Regions from separate parts of the Paenibacillus sp. J53TS2 genome, predicted to be linked through region 1. Evidence: riboswitches for the same ligand, from Rfam matches in the RefSeq annotation. Region 1 holds a riboswitch; the other holds the start of a gene.
What was found. A riboswitch is a leader RNA that binds a small molecule or an ion and turns the genes downstream of it on or off. The one in region 1 is predicted to bind S-adenosylmethionine.
Positions count from the first base shown of each region.

Region 2: it holds a riboswitch for S-adenosylmethionine, as region 1 does, so the genes downstream of both, metA (homoserine O-acetyltransferase MetA) here and KJS42_RS14575 (methionine ABC transporter ATP-binding protein) in region 1, are expected to answer to the same signal.

Region 1 is NZ_BOSK01000006.1:97,136-108,778, reverse strand. Features, by position in the region: gene mqnE (aminofutalosine synthase MqnE) at 1-1,049, shown strand, start outside; gene KJS42_RS14605 (NAD(P)/FAD-dependent oxidoreductase) at 1,106-2,167, shown strand; gene KJS42_RS14600 (YuzB family protein) at 2,195-2,437, opposite strand; gene KJS42_RS14595 (NifU family protein) at 2,516-2,761, shown strand; gene KJS42_RS14590 (SDR family oxidoreductase) at 2,855-3,628, opposite strand; gene KJS42_RS14585 (MetQ/NlpA family ABC transporter substrate-binding protein) at 3,992-4,873, opposite strand; gene KJS42_RS14580 (methionine ABC transporter permease) at 4,937-5,605, opposite strand; gene KJS42_RS14575 (methionine ABC transporter ATP-binding protein) at 5,605-6,621, opposite strand; SAM riboswitch class I at 6,728-6,889, opposite strand; gene KJS42_RS14570 (Cthe_2314 family HEPN domain-containing protein) at 6,985-7,701, opposite strand; gene KJS42_RS14565 (UbiD family decarboxylase) at 7,716-9,482, opposite strand; gene KJS42_RS14560 (COX15/CtaA family protein) at 9,615-10,583, opposite strand; gene KJS42_RS14555 (thioredoxin family protein) at 10,721-11,089, opposite strand; gene KJS42_RS14550 (DUF2515 family protein) at 11,242-11,643, shown strand, end outside.
Region 2 is NZ_BOSK01000001.1:830,863-842,505, reverse strand. Features, by position in the region: gene KJS42_RS03990 (HRDC domain-containing protein) at 1-853, shown strand, start outside; gene corA (magnesium/cobalt transporter CorA) at 1,210-2,145, opposite strand; SAM riboswitch class I at 2,633-2,766, shown strand; gene metA (homoserine O-acetyltransferase MetA) at 2,885-3,820, shown strand; gene KJS42_RS03975 (aminotransferase class I/II-fold pyridoxal phosphate-dependent enzyme) at 3,837-5,027, shown strand; gene KJS42_RS03970 (trans-sulfuration enzyme family protein) at 5,024-6,187, shown strand; gene mqnC (cyclic dehypoxanthinyl futalosine synthase) at 6,352-7,488, shown strand; gene KJS42_RS03960 (putative sporulation protein YtxC) at 7,605-8,513, shown strand; gene thrS (threonine--tRNA ligase) at 8,959-10,896, shown strand; gene KJS42_RS03950 (3D domain-containing protein) at 11,225-11,643, shown strand, end outside.

The DNA of each region.
Region 1 (11,643 bases):
TCCGGCAAGGCGAACGTCTCACCCTCGAAGACGGTGTTTATTTATATGAAAGCGATGATATATTGACCATTGGACAATTAGCCAATGAAGTGAATTTGCGCAAGAACGGCAAGAAAGTGTATTTCATCGAAAATATGAGCCTCTACTTCACGAACGTCTGCGAATCCCACTGTGCATTTTGCAGCTTCCGCAAGGATCAAGGAGAAGAAGGGGCTTATACGCTTTCCGGGGAGGAAATGGTCGCTTACGTGAAGCAGCATATCACCCCGGGCGTCCGCGAGTTTCATATCGTAGGCGGACATAACAACCATGTTCCGTTCCAATATTACGTCGATTCTCTTAAAGCGATGAAAGAGAATTTCCCAAACGTCACGATCAAGGCCTATACGGCGGCGGAGATCGAATTCTTCACTCGGATCAGCGGCCTGAGCACGAAGGAAGTGCTGCTTCAATTGCAGGCAGCCGGCCTTGAATCATTAACCGGCGGTGGCGCGGAAATTTTGTCCGACCAGTACCGGGAGAAGATGAAGGTCGAGAAAGCCAACGTCGACCAATATCTGGACGTCCATCGGACCGCGCACCAGCTCGGAATGAGAACGCCAACCACCATGCTATATGGCTCAATCGAATCCTATGAGGACCGGATCCGCCATATGATTCAAATCCGCGACCTGCAGGACGAAACGGGCGGGTTCCAGGTCTTTATCCCCCTGTCCATGCAGCCGCGCAATAAGAACGCCAGCATTATGCGCCGCAACTCGGCTTACGAGGATCTCAAGACGATTGCCATCAGCCGGTTGATGCTGGACAACATTCAGCACATCAAAGCTTACTTTATCAATATCGGCGTTCAGTTGACGCAAGTGGCGTTGACCTTTGGCGCTTCAGACGTACACGGCACGATCCTGAAAGAGCAAATCAGTCATGCGGCCGGCGCGCAAACCCCGGAAGGGCTGACGTTAAAGGAATTGATCTGGCTAGTTAAAGGTGCTGGACGCATCCCAGTTGAACGGGATACCTTCTACAACGAGCTTCGGGTATACGAATAATTCCGTCCGCAGTGAGCCCGCGGCAATTTCACGGCAAAAAAGGGGAATCGTCACGTATGAGGCAATTCGTTGTGCTTGGAGGAGGATATGGGGGGACGGCCGTCATTCATGAGCTGTATAAAGCTCCTATTCCTTCGGATGTGCAAGTCGTCTTGGTCGACCGGATGCCTTACCAGAGCCTGAAGACCGAATATTATGCGCTGGCGGCCGGGACGGCCAGCGATTATGAATTGCGCGTCTCCTTTACCGCTTACCCCGGCCTGGTTCTAACATACGGCGAAGTTGAAGCCGTCGACATGGACCGGCAGTTGATTCATTTCGCGGAGGGGGATCCGCTGGAATATGACCAGCTCGTCATCGCATTAGGTTGTACCGATAACTATCACCATGTCCCCGGCGCTGCCGAGTTTTCGTGCAGTATCCAGTCGTTTGCTTCGACTCGTGAAACCTATATGCGGCTGAACAATACGAAACCCTATGGGAAAATCAACATCGTTGGCGGAGGACTAAGCGGCGTGGAATTAGCCGCCGAGTTGCGGGAAAGCCGTCCGGATTTGAACATTTCGATCATCGACCGCGGCTCTCGCTTGCTTTCCGCTTTTCCGGCGAAGGTGTCCGATTATGTCGCCAAATGGTTCCACGAGAATGACGTCGAGATGCGATCGATGATTTCGATTCAGGCCGTGGAATGCGACGTGATTCACCATGAGCAAGGGGAAATCGACTCCGATGTGACCGTGTGGACGGCCGGGATTCAACCGGCAGCGATCGTGCAAGCACTGGACGTAACCAAAGATCGGCAAGGACGCGTTCTATTGAATGAATTTTATCAGATTCCCGAACACCCTGAGGTGTTCGTCTGCGGCGATTGCGCAAGCTTGCCCTTCTCGCCGAGCGCCCAGGCGGCCGAAGCCCAAGGCGCTCAGATCGGACAAATTACCGGGGCTTTATGGCGGGGAGAGACGCCGCGGTTATCGCAGATTAAGCTTAAGGGAACGCTGGGCTCGTTAGGCAAAAAAGCCGGGTTCGGCCTGATGGGCCGAGCACAGGTTACAGGCCGCGTCCCGCGTCTGCTCAAAAGCGGCGTACTATGGATGTCCAAACATCATATTGGATAAACGAAGGAAGGGAGCGTAGCCAAGGCCTCAAGTGGCCTCCGGATGTGTCTCCCTGATTTTTTGCAGGATCCGTTCCGCGAGCTGCTCAGCGTCTTCCCCTTCTACCTGCTCCCCGTCAACCAGCACGTACGGGAACAGATAACAGGTACCGCAAGCGGTTAGGCAGCCGTATTCATATACGTCGCAATCCACTTGTTCCTTCACTTGCCGGATCGCTTCCCCTGTACCTAAACTGGCGTTATTCGCACAAAATTCAAGGATCGGTTTCATCTTCCGTCCTCCCCATGAAGAAGCATTTAAATTTTTGACTTTTTGTAATATAATAAGGCAAGAAAGGAGTTGAATACAATGAGTGAAAGCGTACAAGATCAATTGTATGATGAAGTATTAGAAGTTTTGGACAAACTGCGGCCTTTCCTGCAGCGTGACGGTGGCGACGTTGAACTCGTCGACGTTGAAGACGGCATCGTGAAGCTGAAATTGATGGGTGCCTGCGGTAGTTGCCCAAGCTCCACCATCACCCTCAAAGCCGGGATCGAACGCGCCCTGTTTGAAGAAGTAGAAGGCGTGGAAGAGGTCGTTCAAGTATTCTAACTTTGCAATCCATGAATGATTAGCTCTTCAGCAGGAGGGTTTAAACGAACTCGGCCCCCGGCAAATTGCCGGAAGGCCGGGTTTTTTGTTAGTTCAGGAGGGTTTAATCCATGGTCGGATCGGGTCAAGCCCCCCAGAGATATCCATGATATTGCCAGTGATAAAATCGGAGTCCGTATGGCACAAAAATGCGATCACGCGGGCGATATCCTCCCCGCTTCCCGGCCGTCCCAGCGGCGTCTCCCCATCCTGAAGTCCGCGGACTTCATGGATCGACATCTCCTTGTGGCCCCCGCGGATATCCCCCGGGCAAACCATGTTCACCGTGATGCCATAAGGCGCCTCCTCGACGGCCAGCGTCTTCGTAAAGGACACAAGCCCGGTTTTGGCTGCCGCATAAACGGCCCGGTGGGGCCAGGCGCGCGACTCGGAGGCATGACCAAACCCGAAATGGATGATCCGCCCCCATCTCTTCTCCCGCATCCCCGGCAGCACGAGATGATCCAGCAGCAGGCTGCCGACCAAATTCCCCTCGATCATGCCCAACACTTCGCTCTGGCTGTAATCGGCAAACAGCTTGCGTTCCCGAATAAACGGTCCGGCATTGTTGACCAGAATATCAATGGTCCCCAGCTGCTCGTTCACCTGACGAGCCAGTTCCTCGCTTTGCTCCCGGCTCGATACATCGGCTTGCACTACGATACAACGTACGCCAAGTCGCTCGATGTCCGATCGGAGAGAGAGCGCTTCCGCTTCGCTATGTACGTAATTTAGTGCAATATGGCACCCTTGCTCTGCTAGGGTCAGCGCAGTTTTCTTCCCGAGGCCTTTCGCGCTTCCGGTAATTAAGGCGACTTTGCCGTGCAACGTTGTTCTCCTCCTCCCAGGTGCAGTTACCCTTAAGTATAAAAGATTTGAGGGATTCCCACAAACTGCAGTTGCCAACGCTCACCCAAATGCAAAAGTGCAGTTGAATATCACCCAAAATCCCCTAACCATCGTGTTCAAATGCAAAAGTGCAGTTGAATTCACGTCAAAACGGTCTCTTGGGGCCGATTCACCTCCAACGAGATGTACTTTTACCTTTCATTGGCCAATAATCGGAGATTTACCGAAAATGAACTGCAGTTTTGCAGTTGAGAGAAGGTGGGCGTGCCTAACTGACCGTAAAAGAGTAAGATAAAAAAAAACCGCTGCACACGCAGCGGGACATGTCTGCTTCTTTACTACTTAGAATACCGGTACCAAAGCGCCTTGGTAAGTGTCGTTGATGAACGTTCTAACCTCATCGGAAGTCAGAGCTTTCGCCAGCTTCTGGATTGCTTCGGAATCCTTATTATCAGGACGGGCAACCAGAATGTTCGTGTACGGCGATTCCTTATCTTCGATGAACAAAGCATCCTTCGTCGGATTCAGTTTCGCTTCCAGCGCATAGTTCGTATTGATCAGCGCCAGATCGACTTCGGCCAATTGGCGAGGCAACATGGCTGCGTCGGTTTCGATGATTTTCAGGTTTTTCGGATTTTCTACGATGTCCTTCTGCGTTGCCGTAATTCCAGCTTCGTCCTTCAGCTTAATCAACCCTTGCTTCTGCAGCAGCAGCAGCGCGCGACCGCCATTGGTCGGGTCGTTCGGGATCGCCACTTTGGCGCCGTCCGGAATTTCTTCCGTGGATTTATATTTGTTCGAGTAAGCGCCAAACGGTTCAACGTGAACGCCTACGACCGAAACGAGGTCAAACCCGTTTTGGGCATTTTGCTCGTCCAGGTAAGGCTGATGCTGGAAATAGTTCGCGTCCAGCTCTTTTTCATACAGCTGTACGTTCGGCTGCACATAGTCGGTAAACTCTTTCACTTCCAGCTCCACGCCTTCTTCCTTCAGCTTCGGCGCGATAAACTTCAGAATATCGGCATGCGGTACGGTAGCACCTACAACCAGCTTCACCGGTTCTGCTGCCGTTTGGTTCCCAGCATTCGCTGCATTCCCCTCAGCAGCCGATGTATTTCCAGCCGTGTTACCTTCAGCTCCGTTATTGGCGGCGTTATTGCTGCCGCAAGCGGCCAACACCAACACCAACACGAGTGTAAGTAAAGATAATGTCCATTTTTTCATTGCAGGTTCTCCCCCTTAAGAGTGTTTTTTGAATAAGGATACTTCTATCTATTTAGGATTTCCTTATTTCCGCGTAAAAAAGATCACTAGCCGGTCTCCCAGCATTTGCAGTACTTGCACCAGAATCACCATGAAGATCACCGAAACGATCATGACGCCCGTTTCGTACCGGTAATACCCGTAACGGATCGCCAGGTCACCGAGTCCACCTCCGCCTACCATGCCTGACATCGCGGTATACGACACCAGCGTGACCACGGTAATCGTCATGCCTGCGATCAAGCCGGGCAGCGATTCCGGGAGCAGCACCTTGCGGATGATCTGGAAGGTGGAAGCCCCCATCGCCTGGGAAGCTTCAATTACCCCGCGGTCAACCTCGCGCAGCGCCGTTTCCACCAGACGCGCGAAGAACGGGGCTGCCCCGATCACCAGCGGCGGAATCGTGCCTTCCACGCCGGTGGATACGCCCATGAGGGTCCGCGTGACCGGAATCAAGGCGACGATCAGAATGATGAACGGTACCGAGCGAAGAACGTTCACGATCAGCGAAATCAACCGGTAAACCCATCCTAATACCAAGGATTGGGAACGCGAGAAAGTGAACAGCAATACCCCGAGCGGGAGCCCGATCACGAAGGTGAACAAGGTTGCATACCCCATCATCTGCAAGGTATCCAGCGTAGCTGTGCCCATCTCCGACCAATCAATGGCTCCGAGGTCCAGTCCTCTCATTACTCGATCACCTCCACGTCAAGATCGCGTTCCTGCAAGAGCGACAGCGTGCGCTCTACCTGGTCGTCTTCGCCTTCGAACGATACGGTCAGTTGACCATACGGAGTATCCTTGATCGTGGAGATCGTTCCTTGCAGGATGGCGAAGTTGACGCCAGTTTCCCGCACGACCTGGGACAACACCGATTCATAAGTTTTCGCGCCCAGGAACGTGATTTTCACCAGCCTGGACCACTCCGGATGCGGTACGGAAGCCGCCAGTCTCACGCCTTCTTCCCCCGCCGCCTCCCGGTGAATGAACTCCCGGGTCACCATGTGCTTCGGTTTCAGGAACACTTCCGTTACCGGACCTTGCTCCACGATGCCGCCTTCGTGAATGACCGCCACCCGATCGCAGATGCTCTGGATGACGTGCATTTCATGCGTGATCAGCAGAATCGTCAATTGGAATCGCTTGTTGATGTCAAGCAGCAGCTTCAGGATGGAGTCCGTCGTCTGCGGATCCAGCGCCGAGGTGGCTTCGTCGCACAGCAATACGTCGGGGTCGCTGGCCAGCGCTCGGGCGATTCCAACCCGCTGCTTCTGACCGCCGGACAGCTGCGCCGGAAACTTATGACGATGCTCCTCCAATCCGACCAAGGTAAGCAGCTCGTTTACTTTCTCCGCAATCGCCGCCTTCGGCGTTCCGATCAGCGCAAGCGGAAATGCGATATTATCGTATACGGTCGCCGAGGAGAGTAGGTTGAAATGTTGAAAAATCATGCCGATTTTGCGGCGCTGCTGCTGAAGCTCCCGCTTGCCAAGCTTCGTGAGCTCAACCCCGCCGACCCACACCTCGCCTTCGGTCGGACGTTCCAGCAAATTGATACAACGGATTAAGGTGCTTTTGCCGGCGCCGGAGTGACCGATAACGCCGAAGATTTCGCCTTTGCGAACGCTAAGGTTCAACCCGGACAGCGCGGTGGTCGCCGTTTTTTTGGTGCCATATATTTTGGTAATCTTTTTAAGTTCGATCAATCGGCTAACCTCCTGTTCCTAGCATAGACAATTATCGACCGGCGTATGAAAAAACAGAAAAGAGCCCTACAGATTCAAAGGGCTCTCTTTACGTAAAGACAATGCCTTCTCATCTGCCAAAACCATCTGCTCACAAACGCATTGGTTTTGAAGGAATTAGCACCATGACATTCGGTCCCATGACTTCAGCGGAATCAAACTTCCGCATCACGGGTGAATCGGTTGCTGGGCTTCATCGGGCCTTTCCCTCCGCCTCTCTCGATAAGAAAAATATGAAATTGTAGAGTCGTTAATTGAAACTATTGATGAGTATAATGAGTTTTGCCCATTTTGTAAAGAGAAAAAATAGGAACGGCGGATCGATCAGACCGCCGCTATTTTTTTCCAACGTTGATTAATGTAGTCAAACACCGTGAAATACGTGTCGCAAACCATACGGTATCCCTGTTCCAGTTCGCGGATATGCTGATCCAGATCCTCCAGGGCGACTTTCCCGAACAACGCCTGATGACGCTGCCACAGATCGTCCTTCATCTCCGAGTTCATGTAATGAATCTCCGTGTTTCTCCGCCGGCGCAGAACACCCAGGGCTTCCCGGTAGGTCTCTTTAATGGCGATCAACTGGTTCCCAAGCTCGGTATGGGTCTTCAGATAAGCGAACTGGCGCAGCACGGTAAAATAAGAGAAATGCATCTTTATCTTCGAGGTTTTCAAATCGAACAATTCGTTGAGCACCGTTCCCAGCTTGTCCAGCGCCGAGAATACGCGGATGAAGCCGTCCTTGTAAAAATAGACGTACCTCGCATAATCGGACCGCTCAACCGGATCCATGTCCTCGACGGATTCCGTCCGCACCTTTTTGCGGAAAAAGGCGGCGGCAAACAAAGATTGTTCGAGTTCATCCAACGAAGAGATCAAGCCGTGTACCCAAATCTCCAGCTTGCGGAAATCGTGTGAAGGATCCTGATGCTCTTTGATTTCCTTTTGCAGCAGCTTGATCGTTTGCACCATCGCGTCGATCGTTTCAGCTAGCCGACCCTCGTTTTGCCGAGGCGGCTCGCCAAGCAAGCTTCGCAGCATAGGCATACCCCGTTTCACAGAAAGTAGGATTTCCAACGTTGATCCACCAAGGAGACGATGTCCTCTTGCGGGAACAGCTCATCCGGATAACCCGGCTTCATGCGGGCATCGATAACCAGCGGCAGACCGTAGGACAGGTGATGTTGGCGTATTTCGGAATCAGCGTAAATATCGCTGGCCGGATTAAACCGTGTAAACACTGTCCATAGAAACGCCGTCTGATCGTGGGCCGCTGCCTCGGCGTTATCCACCAGTACCACAAACGGCCAGGCAGTCCCGCGTTCGCGAAGACGGCCAAGCAACCGTTCGGCAAGCTCCGGCTCGTCCTCATAGGATGCACCGGAAACGACAAGACATCCGTCATGAAAAACTTGGATTGAACGGATTTCGGCGATCTCGCCTTCGTCATACGCACGCGGCAACTCACGTACAGGATCCCCAACGCCGATCAATATCGCCTTGCTGCCATGATTCAGTTTATGGCCGGTATAATCCAGCGTGTCATGCGACGTGTTGTTGAGAATAAACAGATCCGTACGCGGATCGAAACGCTCCAACACCGTCTTGAGCAGCAGGCGGAAATCCGCCAAGTCGATCAGCTTGTCCGTCAGCATGAGGAATTTCGTTAGCGACAGCTGGCCCTCCCCCAGGATGCGGAACGCCGATACGAGGGCTTCGCGGGAGTAACTCTCGCGAACCACGGCCGAGCTCAAGGCATGGAATCCGCTCTCCGCGTACGTCCAAAGGGAGCGAACATTAGGCATCACGATCGGGAACGCTGGCGATAGCAGCTTTTGCAGAAAATCACCTAGGTAGTAATCCTCTTGCCGCGGTTTGCCGACGATTGTTGCCGGATAGATCGCGTTCTTCCGATGCCACATATGGTTCACGTGCAGCACCGGGAATTCATGTTGCAAGGAATAATAGCCGAAATGATCGCCGAACGGACCTTCAAGTCGGCGTTCGTGCGGCGGTACGAGCCCAGATATTGCGAATTCCGACTCGGCCGGAATCCGGTGGCCGCCCAGCGGATTCTCTGCCATCGGGAGCTTTTCGCCCAGGATGAAAGAAGCGACCAGCAACTCGGACAAATGCTCGGGAACCGGCGAAATAGCCGAGGCCACCATGGCCGGCGGGCCGCCCAGGAATACGGAAACCGGCAAAGGCTCCCCGCGTTTCTCGGCTTCGTGGTAGTGGAACCCTCCGCCTTTCTGGATCTGCCAGTGCACTCCGGTCGTCTGATCGTCGTACAGCTGAATCCGGTACATCCCCAGGTTATTTTCTTTCGGCTGCAGCGGATTTTCCGTATACACGAGCGGCAGCGTGATAAACGGGCCCCCGTCCTTCTGCCAGCTCGTCACTTTCGGTAAATCCTTCAAAGGCGTTTCCGTCCGGCAGACTTCGAGGATCGGGGCTTCGTTCTTGGACACGGTTTTCATACCGACCTTCAAAACGTCGCGAATCAGCCCCCGCTCATTCCAAATCGCTTTGGGCGTTGGCGGCAGCAATTTATGTATCGCCTCGACCAGTTGGTTAGCAAGCATCTCGGGCCGAGGGCCAAAAGCCATTTCCACCCGGCGAGGTGTTCCAAACAGGTTGGTTGCCACCGGGAACGGCGTTCCTTTGACATTGGTAAACAGCAAAGCGGGGCCGCCGTCATCAATGACCCGCCGGTGAATTTCGGCCAACTCCAGATAGGGATCGACCGGCACGTCGATGATGGCGAGGTCGTTTTCTTTTTGCAGCGCATCGATCCATTGTCGCAGGTTCTTGTAACTCATCTTGTTGTCCTCCTATAAAAGACGGAATTGTCGTCCGTTCCTCACATAACGTTCGCTTATAGACAAAAGTATACCTTATCCGTGCAGCCGCTTGAGCGTCCGTCATTCTACAGATTCATGACAATCGCGTTGTCAAACCGCCTTGCCGGCCGACGTCGCCTGTACCTCGGGTGTTCGGCTCAACTGCCAAGTCCGGACGCTTAAATAGCAAAGGACTCCGAATAAAGCGGCCAATACGATAATGTGCGCGAGCGAAGCGAACAAATAAACATCGTAGTTGTTTAAGGTCAGCACAATGGTGGCCCCGGTGAACACCTGGACGATCACCAGCAGCGTTGCGGCGACACCCAGCTTGCGGATTTCCGGCAGACCGGGATGCTTGCGGAAGGCAAAGTGACCTACCGTGGCTATTACGACCAGCAGCAAAGCGGCCGCAACCCGGTGCAGAAAGGCGATGCCTTCCCCCCCGGACAGTTCGGGAACGAGTTGCCCGTTGCACAGCGGCCAACCGCTGCAACCGCCGGCCGAGTCCGTATGGCTGACATACGCGCCGATATAGACAACGATATAGGTGTAGCCGGTCGCTATCCAGGTCAGATTACGGAACGCCTTAGAAACCCGAGCCGAAGGTGCATAGTCAGAAGACTGTGCATTAACTTGTCCGCGCTCCTCCTGGCGAACGCCCAGCACCAGCATGATCGAGCTCGCGAAGGCGATCAACGAGAACCCAAAATGCAGCGCCATGACGGCAGACGACGTAGGATAGATCACCGCCATCGCTCCCATAACGGCCTGTACCATAACGAAGATGAGCGCAAGCAGGGAATAGATCTGGAGGTCTTTACGGTTCTTCCGATACAACCAAAAGGCGACAAACGCCGCCAAAGAGACCAATCCAGCCGCCCCGCTGACGGCACGGTGGGAATATTCAATCATCGAAGCAAGTGTATGAGCAGGAACAAATTTCCCGTGACAAAGCGGCCAATCGTTGCCGCAGCCCAATCCCGATTCCGTCTTAGTCACGACGCTGCCGCCTAATGTGGCCAGAAACATGACAAAACAGGACGCGTAACTGAGCCATTTCAAATATTTCGTATTCAAACGGTTCACACCTTTTAGTTAATCGATAAATCCTTTTCATTATAACCGATCAACTAACTTCTTTCATAGAAAATGTTGAAAAATAGACACCGCCGCAAGGGAAACCCTGACGGCGGTGTGAGGAATATAATGGATTTTTACAGTGTATCCCGTGTTTCCGGCGTGTCATGCAGCGTATGGTACACGTCCAACGCCTTGTTCAGGAAATTTTCAATTTCCTCGCGGGATTTGCGTAGCTTGTTCACGAACCGAACCAGTTCGCGGCCGTCAGTATAGGCGACGAAACTCGGGATGCCCAGAATGTTCTGCTCCTGGCTGACATCGCCGACCTGATCGACATCCACCTCGATCAACGTTAACCGGCCTGCGTATTTCTCCTCGACATCTGGCATAAACGGATCTATGAATTTGCAATCCCCACACCAGTCCGCTTTGAAGACCGCTACGATCAGGTTGCTGGATTGGATGCTGACTTGAAACTCCGCGGGAGACGTTATTTTTTTCATAAGGCCATCCTTCCTTTCCTTCAGGTACTTCTAGTCAACCAAAAGCGGGAGTGGAAGTCAAATGTTTCGGACATACTAATTACTAATACCGTAGTATGTCTTGTTGGCCGCCAAATATTCGCAGTTCGGGAAGAAGGGAGGGCGGAAGCACAATGGAGGATTCTCGCCAGACCAAGGGGAAAGCCATCAATTTGCGGCGATTGATGTTCCGCCTGCCCGCCGCATTTTCGTCTATGCTCAGAAGCAAAACCGCTTCCCTCTCCGATTCGTCCCGAATGCGGAAAGAGACGGTTTCTCTAGGTTGGAACGAAGCGGCTGCCCGCACGGTGATTAACGATATCGAAGAACAACTACGGCGCAACACGTCGTCTAGGCCTACGCCAGCAGGAGAGGAGTACAGCGCCGAGGATTTACGGCTTGCCGAAACCATTGCAGAGGAAACTCGCGTAGCCGGGGCGAGCAATATCAGCCGAACTGCGGCTTATCTTGCCTGCTATCAAGCCTGCCCGGAGCTGCATTGGGCTTTTCTCGCGCACATGGTCTCGCGGAATGCC
Region 2 (11,643 bases), on a different contig from region 1:
AGGGTCATCCTGGTCGGAGATGCTGCATGTTTATCGCCATCGATTAGCCGCTAAGCTGGGCGAGGGATTTCGCCCCGTGATGGAAGGCATTTGGGATGAGAAGGAAGGGGTGACCGGGCGCGGCATGGCGGCGCAGAAGCTGTTTTGCTATAGCGAGTTAAACGGTAACGAGCCGGTTTACAACGAATTGACGGCATGGCGCCGGAAGAAAGCTTCAGCGGAACGCAAAGCGCCTTATCTGATTGCCAGCAACCGATTGTTGCGGATGATCAGCGTATTTTTGCCGCAAACGGCGGATGAACTGCTGCAGTTGCCGGGCGTCGGGGAGAACAAAGCCGGCGAATACGGAGCTGAGCTGCTCGAAATCACGAAAGCGGTGGAGCGAAAGCGGACGTTCCCGCTGGATTGGGTCGAGCAGGAGATTGATGGCGAGGTATTCCGTACCTGGCTGTATAAACAGAAGGAAGTCAAATACCGGGCCGAGATGGAGAAGTTCAGCATCCGACGGGCTGCGCTGCAGGCGTTGGCGGAAGGGCTAAAGGTGGAGGATATTTGCATGCGAACGGGCATTGAGCGGCGGGATGCGGTCGAGTTACTGGAGAATTTGGAGAAGGAAGGCTACAACACCGATGATTTGGTGAGTGCAGAGCTGGAAGAGATGTCTGAAGCTGAGCAACAGGCCGTTTGGCATGCTTACGAAGAGCTGGGTGATGCACTCCTGAAGCCGGTCTTGCACAAAGTGTACGGGACCGAAGTCGCAGAAGGCAGCAGTCTCGATACGTTATATGAACGATTGCGCCTGATTCGCATCCGGTACCGCCGCCAGCGGGAGAGCGCTCGGCACGCGGGGTAAAACGGCGGAAACAGCAGTAACGCCAGTAACAGCAGTAAAAGTAGCTGGAACAGTAAGAACGGAGTATAGCAGTAGAGACGGTAAAGGCAGTAAAGGCAACTGCCTGAGGACCTACTCGAGCTTCAGCCGGAGGGTTGAGCCCTCCTTCGGCCGAATGAACTGTAAAAGTGCAGTTCGTTCGGCCGTTTTAGTCGCTAAAACACAAATGAACTGCAAAAATGCAGTTCATTTGTGGGGGATATAAGGAAAAATACATATTTATCCCGAAATCAACTGTACGTCCACTCATCCATCGAAAAAGGCCAACGAGGACTTATCGTCCAAGTTGGCCTCATGGTTCAAATGTGTACGTTCCTCTAAATCCAATCCCTTTTCCGGAATATATAAAACATCCCTAAACCCAAGGCAAGCATGATGCCGAGGACGATAAAGTAGCCGTACTGCGAATGCAGCTCCGGCATATGGTCGAAGTTCATACCGTAGATGCCGGTAATCAGAGTTAACGGGATGAAGATTGTTGTAATCGCGGTAAACACGCGCATGATTTCGTTGGCTCGGTTAGCGATGGCGGCCTGATAGGCCTCGCGTAAGTTGCCGACGAGTTCGCGGAACGTATCGAAGTTCTCGGAGATCTTCACGGCGTTTTCGTAAATGTCGCTGAAATATTTTTGCAACTGGTCGTCGATCAGCCGGAGGTCTTTCTTGTTCAGAATGTTGATGACTTCCTTCTGCGGCCCAAGCACTTTCTTCAGCCACAGGATTTCGCTTCGCAGCCCGATGATTTCGTTCAGATGCGAACGTTTGGTATGCATCAAGATATCTTCTTCCAGCTTCTCGATCTTTACTTCGATCCGGTCGCCGACGGTAAAGTAGTTATCGACCACCAGGTCGACCAGCAGGTACAGGAACCGGTCGGGCTCGCTGACCTCCTGTTCCCACAGAATCGGCTTCACGGCGCGAAGCTCGTTAATTTTTTGCTTAGTAACCGTAATGATATAATGCCGTCCCAAAAAGAGGTTTAACGCGCGCAGAAAAATTTCTTCATCATCATACCGAATGCTGTTCACCACGATAAAATAGTGGTTATCGTAGGTTTCGATCTTCGGACGTTGTTCTTCCTCGCTCAAGCAGTCTTCTACAGCCAGATCGTGCAGCGAAAATAAGGGCTGCAGCAGGGCGAGATCATCGACGTCGGCATCGATCCAGTAGAAGCCTTCTTCCGGAGCGGTGGTCGTCAGTTCCACATCTTCTACAGGGGTAAATACGCCGGCTTGGACATGACGAATTTTCATAAGCTTTCACTCCCTTTCCCCGGGCCTGCCGGCCTGGGATGCTCTTGGTTGAAGCATAGGAAAGGGACCAACCGTGGCTTGCCCGGAACGATGAAAAAGGCGTTTATGCAAACACCGGGAAAAGAAAGTGCCCTAAGCGTTCCGCAGGCATCCAGCGGGTCGGTTTCCTATGCGATTGGTATTCCTGGGTTGTCCTCTGCGGACTCGGGTCGCCTTCCATTCTCGGTTTCACCTCGCTATTTTCAGGTTGTTTGAACATTCGTCAAACCCTAGGGCCGTCTGGGCCTAAAGGCACTTGTCTAGTATAACGCCAGCGAATGAAATGTTTCAACCCAAAAGTATACTATGTGAGCCGGTTCAAAGCGGTCCATGAATATTCGTGTGATTTTTCTCTCAGGTTCTTGACGGAATGCCGCCAGATCCTTTAAAGTGAATGTCAAGGAGTAGGCGCGAAGCCGAGGTCCTTAACTAAACTAAATATAGCGAAATCTTATCAAGAGCAGGTGGAGGGACTAGCCCGATGATACCCGGCAACCGGCGATTTTCCTAAAAAATCGCAGCGGTGCTAATTCTTGCAGAACTGTCAGCTTCGAACGCTGAGCGGCTTCTGAGAGATGAGAGAGGCGCATACCGGATACGTAATGACCTTTCTCCCCGTGAGAGAGGTCATTCTGTTTACATGGCCCCTCAAACGGATGTTGATTTCTTAATGACGCTACGATAAAAGGAGTGAAACCACATGCCGATTAAAGTACCGGATCATTTGCCGGCAAAGGATGTACTGGCCAGCGAAAACATCTTTGTTATGGATGAGAGCCGCGCTTATCATCAGGATATCCGTCCTTTGCGGATTGCCATTCTCAACCTGATGCCAACCAAAGAAACGACGGAATCGCAAATCCTTCGTTTACTTGGAAATACGCCGCTCCAGGTTGAAATCGTCCTGCTCCACCCCAGTTCCCACACCTCGAAGAATACGCCAGCTGAGCATTTGGAGATGTTCTACAAAACGTTCGACGAGATCCGGAACCGCCGCTTTGACGGCATGATCGTGACCGGAGCCCCCGTGGAACAGCTGGACTTCGAAGAAGTGAATTATTGGGAAGAGCTGAAGGAAATCTTCGAATGGACCAAAACCCATGTGACCTCGACCATGCATATCTGTTGGGGCTCGCAGGCAGGCTTATATTACCATTACGGGGTTCGTAAAGTACCGCTCGCGAAAAAATGCTTTGGCGTATTCTCCCACACGGTAAACGATCCGAAGGTGAAGCTTCTGCGAGGGTTTGATGAAGTGTTCCAGGTGCCGCATTCCCGCCATACCGACGTGGAGCGGTCGGACATCGATCGGGTGCCGGAGTTGCAAATTCTGGCGGAATCGGACGAAGCCGGAATTTATTTGGTGGCCACTCGGGATGGTAGACATATTTTCGTAACCGGCCATTCGGAATACGATCCGGAATCGTTGAAATGGGAATATGATCGAGATGTTGCCAAAGGCATGGAGATCGAGTTGCCGGTGAATTATTATCCGAATGACGATCCGACCCGAGCGCCGCGTTCTTCCTGGCGGGCCCATGCAAACTTATTATTTTCCAATTGGCTAAACTACTATGTGTATCAAGAAACGCCGTACGATATCGATCTAACGGCCGACTTTGTATATGAGATCTAAAGTGGAGGGGTTGCAGGTGGGGGAGCAGAACAAGGAATGGCGGATCGAGAGCAGACTGGCGCAAATCGGATCGATGGAGGAACCGGTTACGGGTGCGGTGAACTACCCGATTTATCAAGCAACGGCGTTTCGCCACCCGCGCCTTGGGCAAAGCACGGGGTTTGACTACGCTCGAACGAAGAGCCCTACCCGCAAAGTGCTGGAAGACGCGGCGGCCACCCTGGAATCCGGTGACGCGGGGTTTGCCTGTAGTTCTGGAATGGCGGCGCTGCAGACGGTGTTTACGTTGTTTTCGCAAGGGGATCACCTCATCGTGTCGTTGGATCTCTATGGGGGGACCTACCGTTTGCTGGAGCGGATCATGTCCAAATATGGCGTAACCGCTTCTTATGTCGATACGAATGATTTGGATGCACTGGAAAAGACCCGCCAAGTCAACACGAAAGCGGTGATCATCGAAACGCCAACCAATCCGTTGATGATGATCACCGATCTTGAGGCGGTATCGAAATGGGCGCGCACTCACGGGTTGCTAACGGTCGTAGATAATACGCTGATGACCCCGTATTTTCAGCGGCCGATCGAGCTTGGCGCGGATATCGTTGTGCACAGCGCGACGAAATATTTAGGTGGCCATAACGATGTCCTGGCCGGATTGATCGTAACTAAAGGGGAAGAACTGTCGCAGGAAATGGCGATCCTGCACAATTCGATTGGCGCGGTACTAAGCCCCTCCGATTCCTACCAATTGATGCGTGGAATGAAGACATTGGCGCTTCGGATGGAACGGCATGAAAGCAATGCACTCGCCATCGCGAAATTCCTGCAGTCGCATCCGCAGGTAGCGGAAGTGTTTCACCCGGGCTTGGAAGATCATCCGGGGTACGCGACGCAACGGAAGCAATCGAGCGGGAACACGGGGATTTTTGCCTTTAAGGTCACGGATGCCCGTTACGTGGAGCCGGTGCTGCGCCATCTGAACTTGATCGCGTTCGCTGAAAGTCTTGGCGGCGTGGAGTCGCTCATGACGTATCCGGCGGTCCAGACGCATGCGGACATTCCCGAGGAGATTCGAAAAGCGGTTGGCGTGGACGACCGGTTGCTGCGATTCTCTGTTGGTATCGAGCATGTTGATGATTTGATCGCCGACTTGAGCGGAGCACTGGAAGCGGCGCGACAGGAAGTCGAAGGGGGACAAGGCGCATGAGCGGGCAGGAGAAACGGGAAAACAAATTCGAAACGAAGCTAATCCATTTCGGCAGTGAGGTAGACGAAGCGACGGGCGCATCCAGCGTACCGATCTATCAGGCGTCGACGTTTCATCACCACGATATTTTTAATCCGCCGCAGCATGATTATAGCCGTTCCGGCAATCCGACACGGCAAGCGCTTGAGGATTATATTGCGGTGCTGGAAGGCGGGGTGCAGGGCTTTGCCTTCGCAAGTGGGATGGCGGCCATTTCAACGACGCTGATGCTGCTCTCTGCCGGCGACCATATTATCGTGACGGAAGATGTGTACGGGGGTACATACCGGTTGCTGTCGAATATTTTGACTCGGATGAATATCGAGACGACGTTTGTGGACATGACGCAGCCGGAGTTGGTGAAGGCCGCATTAAAAGCCAATACGAAAGCTGTTTATATGGAGACGCCGTCCAACCCAACGCTGAAAATCACTGACATCGCGGAAATCTCCGCCTGGGCGCGGGAAAAGGGATTGCTCAGCATCGTGGACAATACGTTTATGACGCCGTATTATCAGCGCCCGATCGAGCTTGGAACGGATATCGTCCTGCATAGCGCGACCAAATTCCTTGGCGGTCACAGCGACGTGCTGGCCGGTTTAGCGGTGGCGCGGACGGACGAGTTGGCCCGTCAGCTGAAATACGTGCAGAACGGACTGGGCACCGTCCTGGGTGCGCAAGATTCATGGCTGCTGATGCGCGGCATGAAAACGCTGGGGGCCCGAATGGCGCATAGTGAGATCAGCGCCCGCAAGCTGGCTGATTGGCTGAGCCGCCGCGGCGATATCGACGCGGTGTTCTACCCCGGCCTAGCGAACCATCCTGGCCGCGAGGTCCAGGAGAAGCAATCGACCGGCTATGGCGCGGTCGTCTCCTTCGACGTCGGCTCGGGCGAGCGGGCGAAGCGTTTGCTGAACCTCGTGAAGCTGCCGCTCGTCGCAGTCAGCTTAGGCGCAGTCGAGAGCATCCTCTCCTATCCGGCAATGATGTCACACGCCTCGATGCCGCCGGAGGTTCGCGCGGAACGGGGCATTACCGACGGTCTGCTGCGTTTCTCCGTCGGGCTCGAGGATATCGACGATTTGCTCGCCGATTTGGACGAGGCGCTTCGGAATAGTTAATGATTTCTACCTGAATCAACTCGGGCCGCATTTGCGGCCTTTTGTCATTTGTACCTGCAAATCGGGTGCTGTTTTTCTGGGCGTACCTGTGTTACGATTGAACTATCATTTCAATTTTCAGGTATTCTTAGGTATTCATTTATTGTTCTAAGGAGGCAGTGATTATGACTGCAATCGACGATATATTAAACAAGGCGCTGCAGGGTGGACGCCTCGATCTGGAAGATACCATACGGCTGTACGAGTCCGATGAAGTCGAGAAGATGGGACATACCGCGAACATTCTGATGGAGCGCAAGCATCCCGAACCGATTACGACGTTCGTCATCGGGCGAAATGTCAACTATACCAACGTATGCGACGTATACTGTCGGTTCTGTGCTTTTTACCGCCAACCGGGTTCGGATGAGGGATATGTGCTTCCGGACGAAGTGATTTTCCAAAAAATTCAGGAAACGATCGATGTAGGCGGAACGGAAATTCTGATGCAGGGCGGGACGAACCCTAACCTGCCATTTAGCTATTATACGAACTTGCTTAAAGCAATCAAGCAGCGGTTCCCGGACATTACGATGCACTCGTTTTCTCCTGCGGAGATTATGAAAATGAAGGAAGTGTCGGAAGGTCTTTCGCTGGAGGAAGTGGTACGCGAAATTCACGCGGCGGGCCTCGATTCGCTGCCGGGCGGCGGAGCGGAGATCCTGGACGATCGGACACGCCGGAAAATCAGCCGACTGAAAGGTTCCTGGAGAGACTGGATGGATGTAATGCAAACCGCGCACAAAATCGGCATGAACACGACGGCCACGATGGTTATCGGGTTCGGCGAGTCGATGGAAGAGCGGGCGCTTCATTTGCTGCGCGTGCGTGAAGCGCAAGATGAATGCATCCAAAACGGCTATGCCTCGGAAGGGTTCCTGGCTTTCATTCCATGGACTTTCCAACCGGATAATACGAATCTGAAAGCCGAACGCCAGACGCCGGAATCTTATTTAAAAACCGTGGCGATCAGCCGAATTGTATTGGATAACATCAAGAACTTGCAATCCTCCTGGGTGACCATGGGACCGGAAGTCGGCAAGCTGTCGCTGCAGTACGGCTGCAACGACTTCGGCAGCACGATGATCGAGGAGAACGTCGTATCGTCCGCCGGAGCGACGCATAAGGTCAATATCGAATCGATTCTCTCCATCATTCGCGCGGCAGGTAAAATCCCGGCTCAGCGCAATACGAAATATGAAATTTTGCGTGTCTTCGACGAAGAAGCTACGGTCGAACGCGATTTTATTATGCAAAACTAACAGGATTTTGTTGGCAATTTATTGGAAGAACTACCTTTCATTCCATGAACGGTTCCCGTATATCCGTTTCCTTCCCACCATATACTTGGAGAAGGAAGCGGAAGGGGGCCAGGTTCATGGATTTTTTTACCGTACGCGTTAAATGCGGTTCCGCCGAATCGGAGGAACGGTTCAAAAGCATGATACAAGATGCCGTTAACAGCTTACATAACCGCGAGTTTCAGCTTACTTTTCAAGCGGCTGGAGGCGGAATGCTGGAGGCTGTCATAGTTGGTCGGTCGGATAAGGACGGCGGACAAGATCACCCGGAACAACTGATCGATCTGTTATCGCTCGAATTCGCGGAATACCTCGTGGACGTGAAGGAAGAAGAGTTGGCTGCTCGAGTCATGAAACGGGACTACAGCTTCGAATCCCGGGAAGAAGCGCTTCAGGTGCAGCAGATGGTGAACCGGATGCTGGCGGAGGGCACGGAAACCGGGGGCTCGCGAGAGGAACGAAAAGCGTTGGTCCAAAAGGCGCTTCGCGGGTATATGCAGGCTTCCTTCGATCTTCATCTGGATGGATTCGCCTTGTTTCGCCTTAAGACATACGAGGACAAGCTGCGGGAAATTGTGGATTTTGCCGTGGATGAATACTTGCTTGATAAGCAGTATGAAGAGTTTATTGGGCTGCTGCAGTATTTCGTATATTTTCAGGAGCCCTTAACGCCATTGGTTCATTTGATGCATAAGCAGGGCCATGAATTCGCGATTTTGAACGAACAGTTTACACCGGTCCACGTACCAGCTTCCGGCGGGGTCGTTGCCCGGATAGCCGATCAGGAGATGCAGATGGAAGACGTGATCGTCAGCACCTTGATCTCCTTGTCCCCGGATAAAATCCTGATTCATACGCAGGACCCCGATGCTCAGGTGATTACGACCATCTCGCGGATTTTCGGAGAGCGTGTGGAGTTGTGTTTGCTTTGTCCGCATTGCAAGCCATTCCATCAGGAGTTTCGCCGCCTGGATCAAGGCAGATAAGCTTTGGTTTCTTGACGGCTCGAAAGGTTAGCATTATAATTACTTGCAAGTTAAAGATTCGAAGTCGAATTCGTATCAGGATGAGCTTCGTGATCCAAAGCTGATTATTGAACAACCTTAATAGCGTTGACAAAGACATGAGCCAGATGGCCTGAGCCGTACAGAGAAAGGGAACTTGGCTGGAATTCCCTTCGGTTTCGCTTTTGGTTTACCCCTTTGTAGCTGTATTCCCGAACCTTCATGAAGTAGGGAATACCGGTTCATTCCCGTTATCGAATGCCGAATTAAGGGTCATATCCGAATGCAATGCGCTGTTGGTGTTGCGGAGAGGCCGAATGAGGGTGGAACCACGGGTATATGACGCTCGTCCCTTTCCGGGACGGGCGTTTTTTGATTTGTCCGCACCGGTAAATCCAACAACATTTTGACTAGGGAGGAACAAAAAGTGGCAGTATCGGTTATTTTGCCGGACGGTTCGGTTCGGGAGTATGCGGAAGGCAGCAGCTTGGAGGATGTGGCGGCTTCAATCAGCAGTGGTTTGCGCAAAAATGCGTTGGCCGGGAAGATCAACGGCGTTACGGTTGATTTGAACGCGAAGCTGGTGGATGGCGCCAAAGTTGAGATTATTACGGGGGATTCCCAGGACGGCCTGGAAGTCATGCGCCATAGCAGCGCCCACTTGATGGCTCAAGCGGTGAAGCGCCTGTTTGGCAACAAGGAAGTGAAGCTGGGGATCGGTCCGGTGATCGAAGACGGATTCTACTATGACATGGATCTGGAACACCCGCTGAATCCGGAAGATCTGCAAAAGATCGAAAAAGAAATGGAACGCATCATCGGCGAAAACCTGCCGATTACCCGCCGGGAAGTGAGCCGCGAGGAAGCGGTGGCGATCTTTACCGAGCTAGGCGATCCGTACAAGTTGGAGCTCATTCGCGATTTGCCGGAGGATAGCGTCATTTCGATTTATGATCAAGGCGAATTTTTCGACTTGTGCCGCGGGCCTCATGTGCCCTCCACCGGGAAGATTAAAGTATTTAAGCTCTTGAACGTGGCAGGCGCATACTGGCGCGGCAATAGCAACAACAAAATGCTGCAGCGGATTTACGGTACCGCGTTTATGAAGAAAGCCGATCTGGATGAGCATCTGCATATGTTGGAAGAAGCCAAGAAGCGTGACCACCGTAAGCTGGGTAAGGAACTGAATATTTTCACGTTCAATAACCTGGTAGGTCAAGGTTTGCCGATCTGGCTGCCAAAGGGAGCTACGGTTCGCCGGACGCTGGAACGTTATATCGTTGATATCGAGGAACGTTTGGGTTATCAGCATGTATACACGCCAGTGCTTGGTAATGTGGATTTGTACAAGACGTCGGGACACTGGGATCATTATCAGGATGATATTTTCCCTAAAATGGCAATTGATACGGAAGAATTTATTCTTCGTCCGATGAACTGCCCGCACCATATGATGGTATATAAAAGCGATATGAGAAGCTACCGGGATCTGCCGATCCGGATCGCCGAGCTAGGAATGCAGCATCGCTACGAAATGTCCGGCGCCTTGACTGGCTTGCACCGCGTTCGTTCCATGACATTAAACGATGCCCATATCTTCTGCCGCTTCGATCAAATCAAGGAAGAATTTACGCGTGTGCTGGAGCTGATCAAGCAGGTTTACAATGACTTCGGCATACATGAGTATCGGTTCCGGTTGTCTTATCGCGATCCGCAGGATACGGAGAAATACTACCAAAACGATGAGATGTGGAATAAAGCACAGCGGATTCTCCGCGAAGTAGTAGAGGAAGCGGGTCTGCCGTTCTTCGAAGCGGAAGGCGAAGCGGCGTTCTACGGACCGAAGCTTGACGTGCAGATTAAAACGGCGCTGGGCAAAGAAGAAACGCTGTCGACCGTTCAGATCGACTTCTTGTTGCCGGAACGCTTCGAGTTGGAATATGTCGGCGACGACGGCGCAAAACACCGTCCGGTCGTATTACACCGCGGGATCCTCGGCACAATGGAACGCTTCACCGCCTTCCTGCTCGAGAACTTCGCGGGTAACTTGCCGCTGTGGCTGGCTCCGGTTCAGGCGAAGGTGATTCCGGTTTCCGGCAACTTCGACGCCTATGCACGTCAAGTGGAAGACAAGCTGCGCGCTGCCGGCATTCGCGCCGAAAGCGATCTGCGCAACGAGAAGCTCGGCTATAAAATCCGTGAAGCTCAACTCGAGAAGCTGCCGTACATGTTCGTCGTCGGCGAAAGCGAGCAAAGTGCCGGCACCGTCTCCGTGCGTAAGCGTGGCGAGGGCGATCTTGGCGCTAAACCGGTGGATGAAGTGGTCGCTCAGTTGCAGGAAGAAATTCGTAATCACGTGATTTAGTTGGCGCGCGACGCTATAAATCCCGTGATCCGCTTCGGAGCAAATGTTGCCTTTTATGCAACATTTTGCACGTGAGCGACGCAGAGTAAGCCTCCTCGATGGAACTTCGTGCTGCTTGCTACTTTGGCTTTTCAGCACCAAGAAGGTTGGATGAAGATGGGATCGAGTAGCGGAGCGTAGCTGGAGGCTACGTGAGCAACGGAGAGCGCAGCTGAATTCAAGATTCGACGCCGACCCCCGCTTCTCGAGTTAACTTCGTGCTGGAAAGCCAATAGGTATAGAATTGGGCGGATGTGGAAAACCTTTCGGATAAGGGGGAGGTTTTCTCATGCGCCAATTTCATTTCTGGCAAAAGATAAGCAAACGCTGTTTGCTTGCAGGACTGCTTGTTTTTACGATGGCAGCGGATCTGCCAGCCAGCGGCATTCATTCGCAACACTTAAACGCGAACCGGCAAGCCCGGAATTTAGCTGAATGGTTGGACCTTAAGCAGTTGCAGCAAATGCAGGCAGAAAGGGCTGCACGGCAAACCCAATATCAGCGGGTCAACGTTATGAACCCGGAACATAAACAGGCCCAGCCTGAACGCAAGAAAGTCGAAACCGTCAAAGTCTTAGCGACCGGTTATACGGCCGGTTACGAGTCAACCGGCAAAAAGCCAAGCCATCCGCAATACGGCATAACTTATTCGGGCGTGAAGGTGAGACGGAACAAAGACACCGTCTCGACGATCGCCGCCGATTTGAA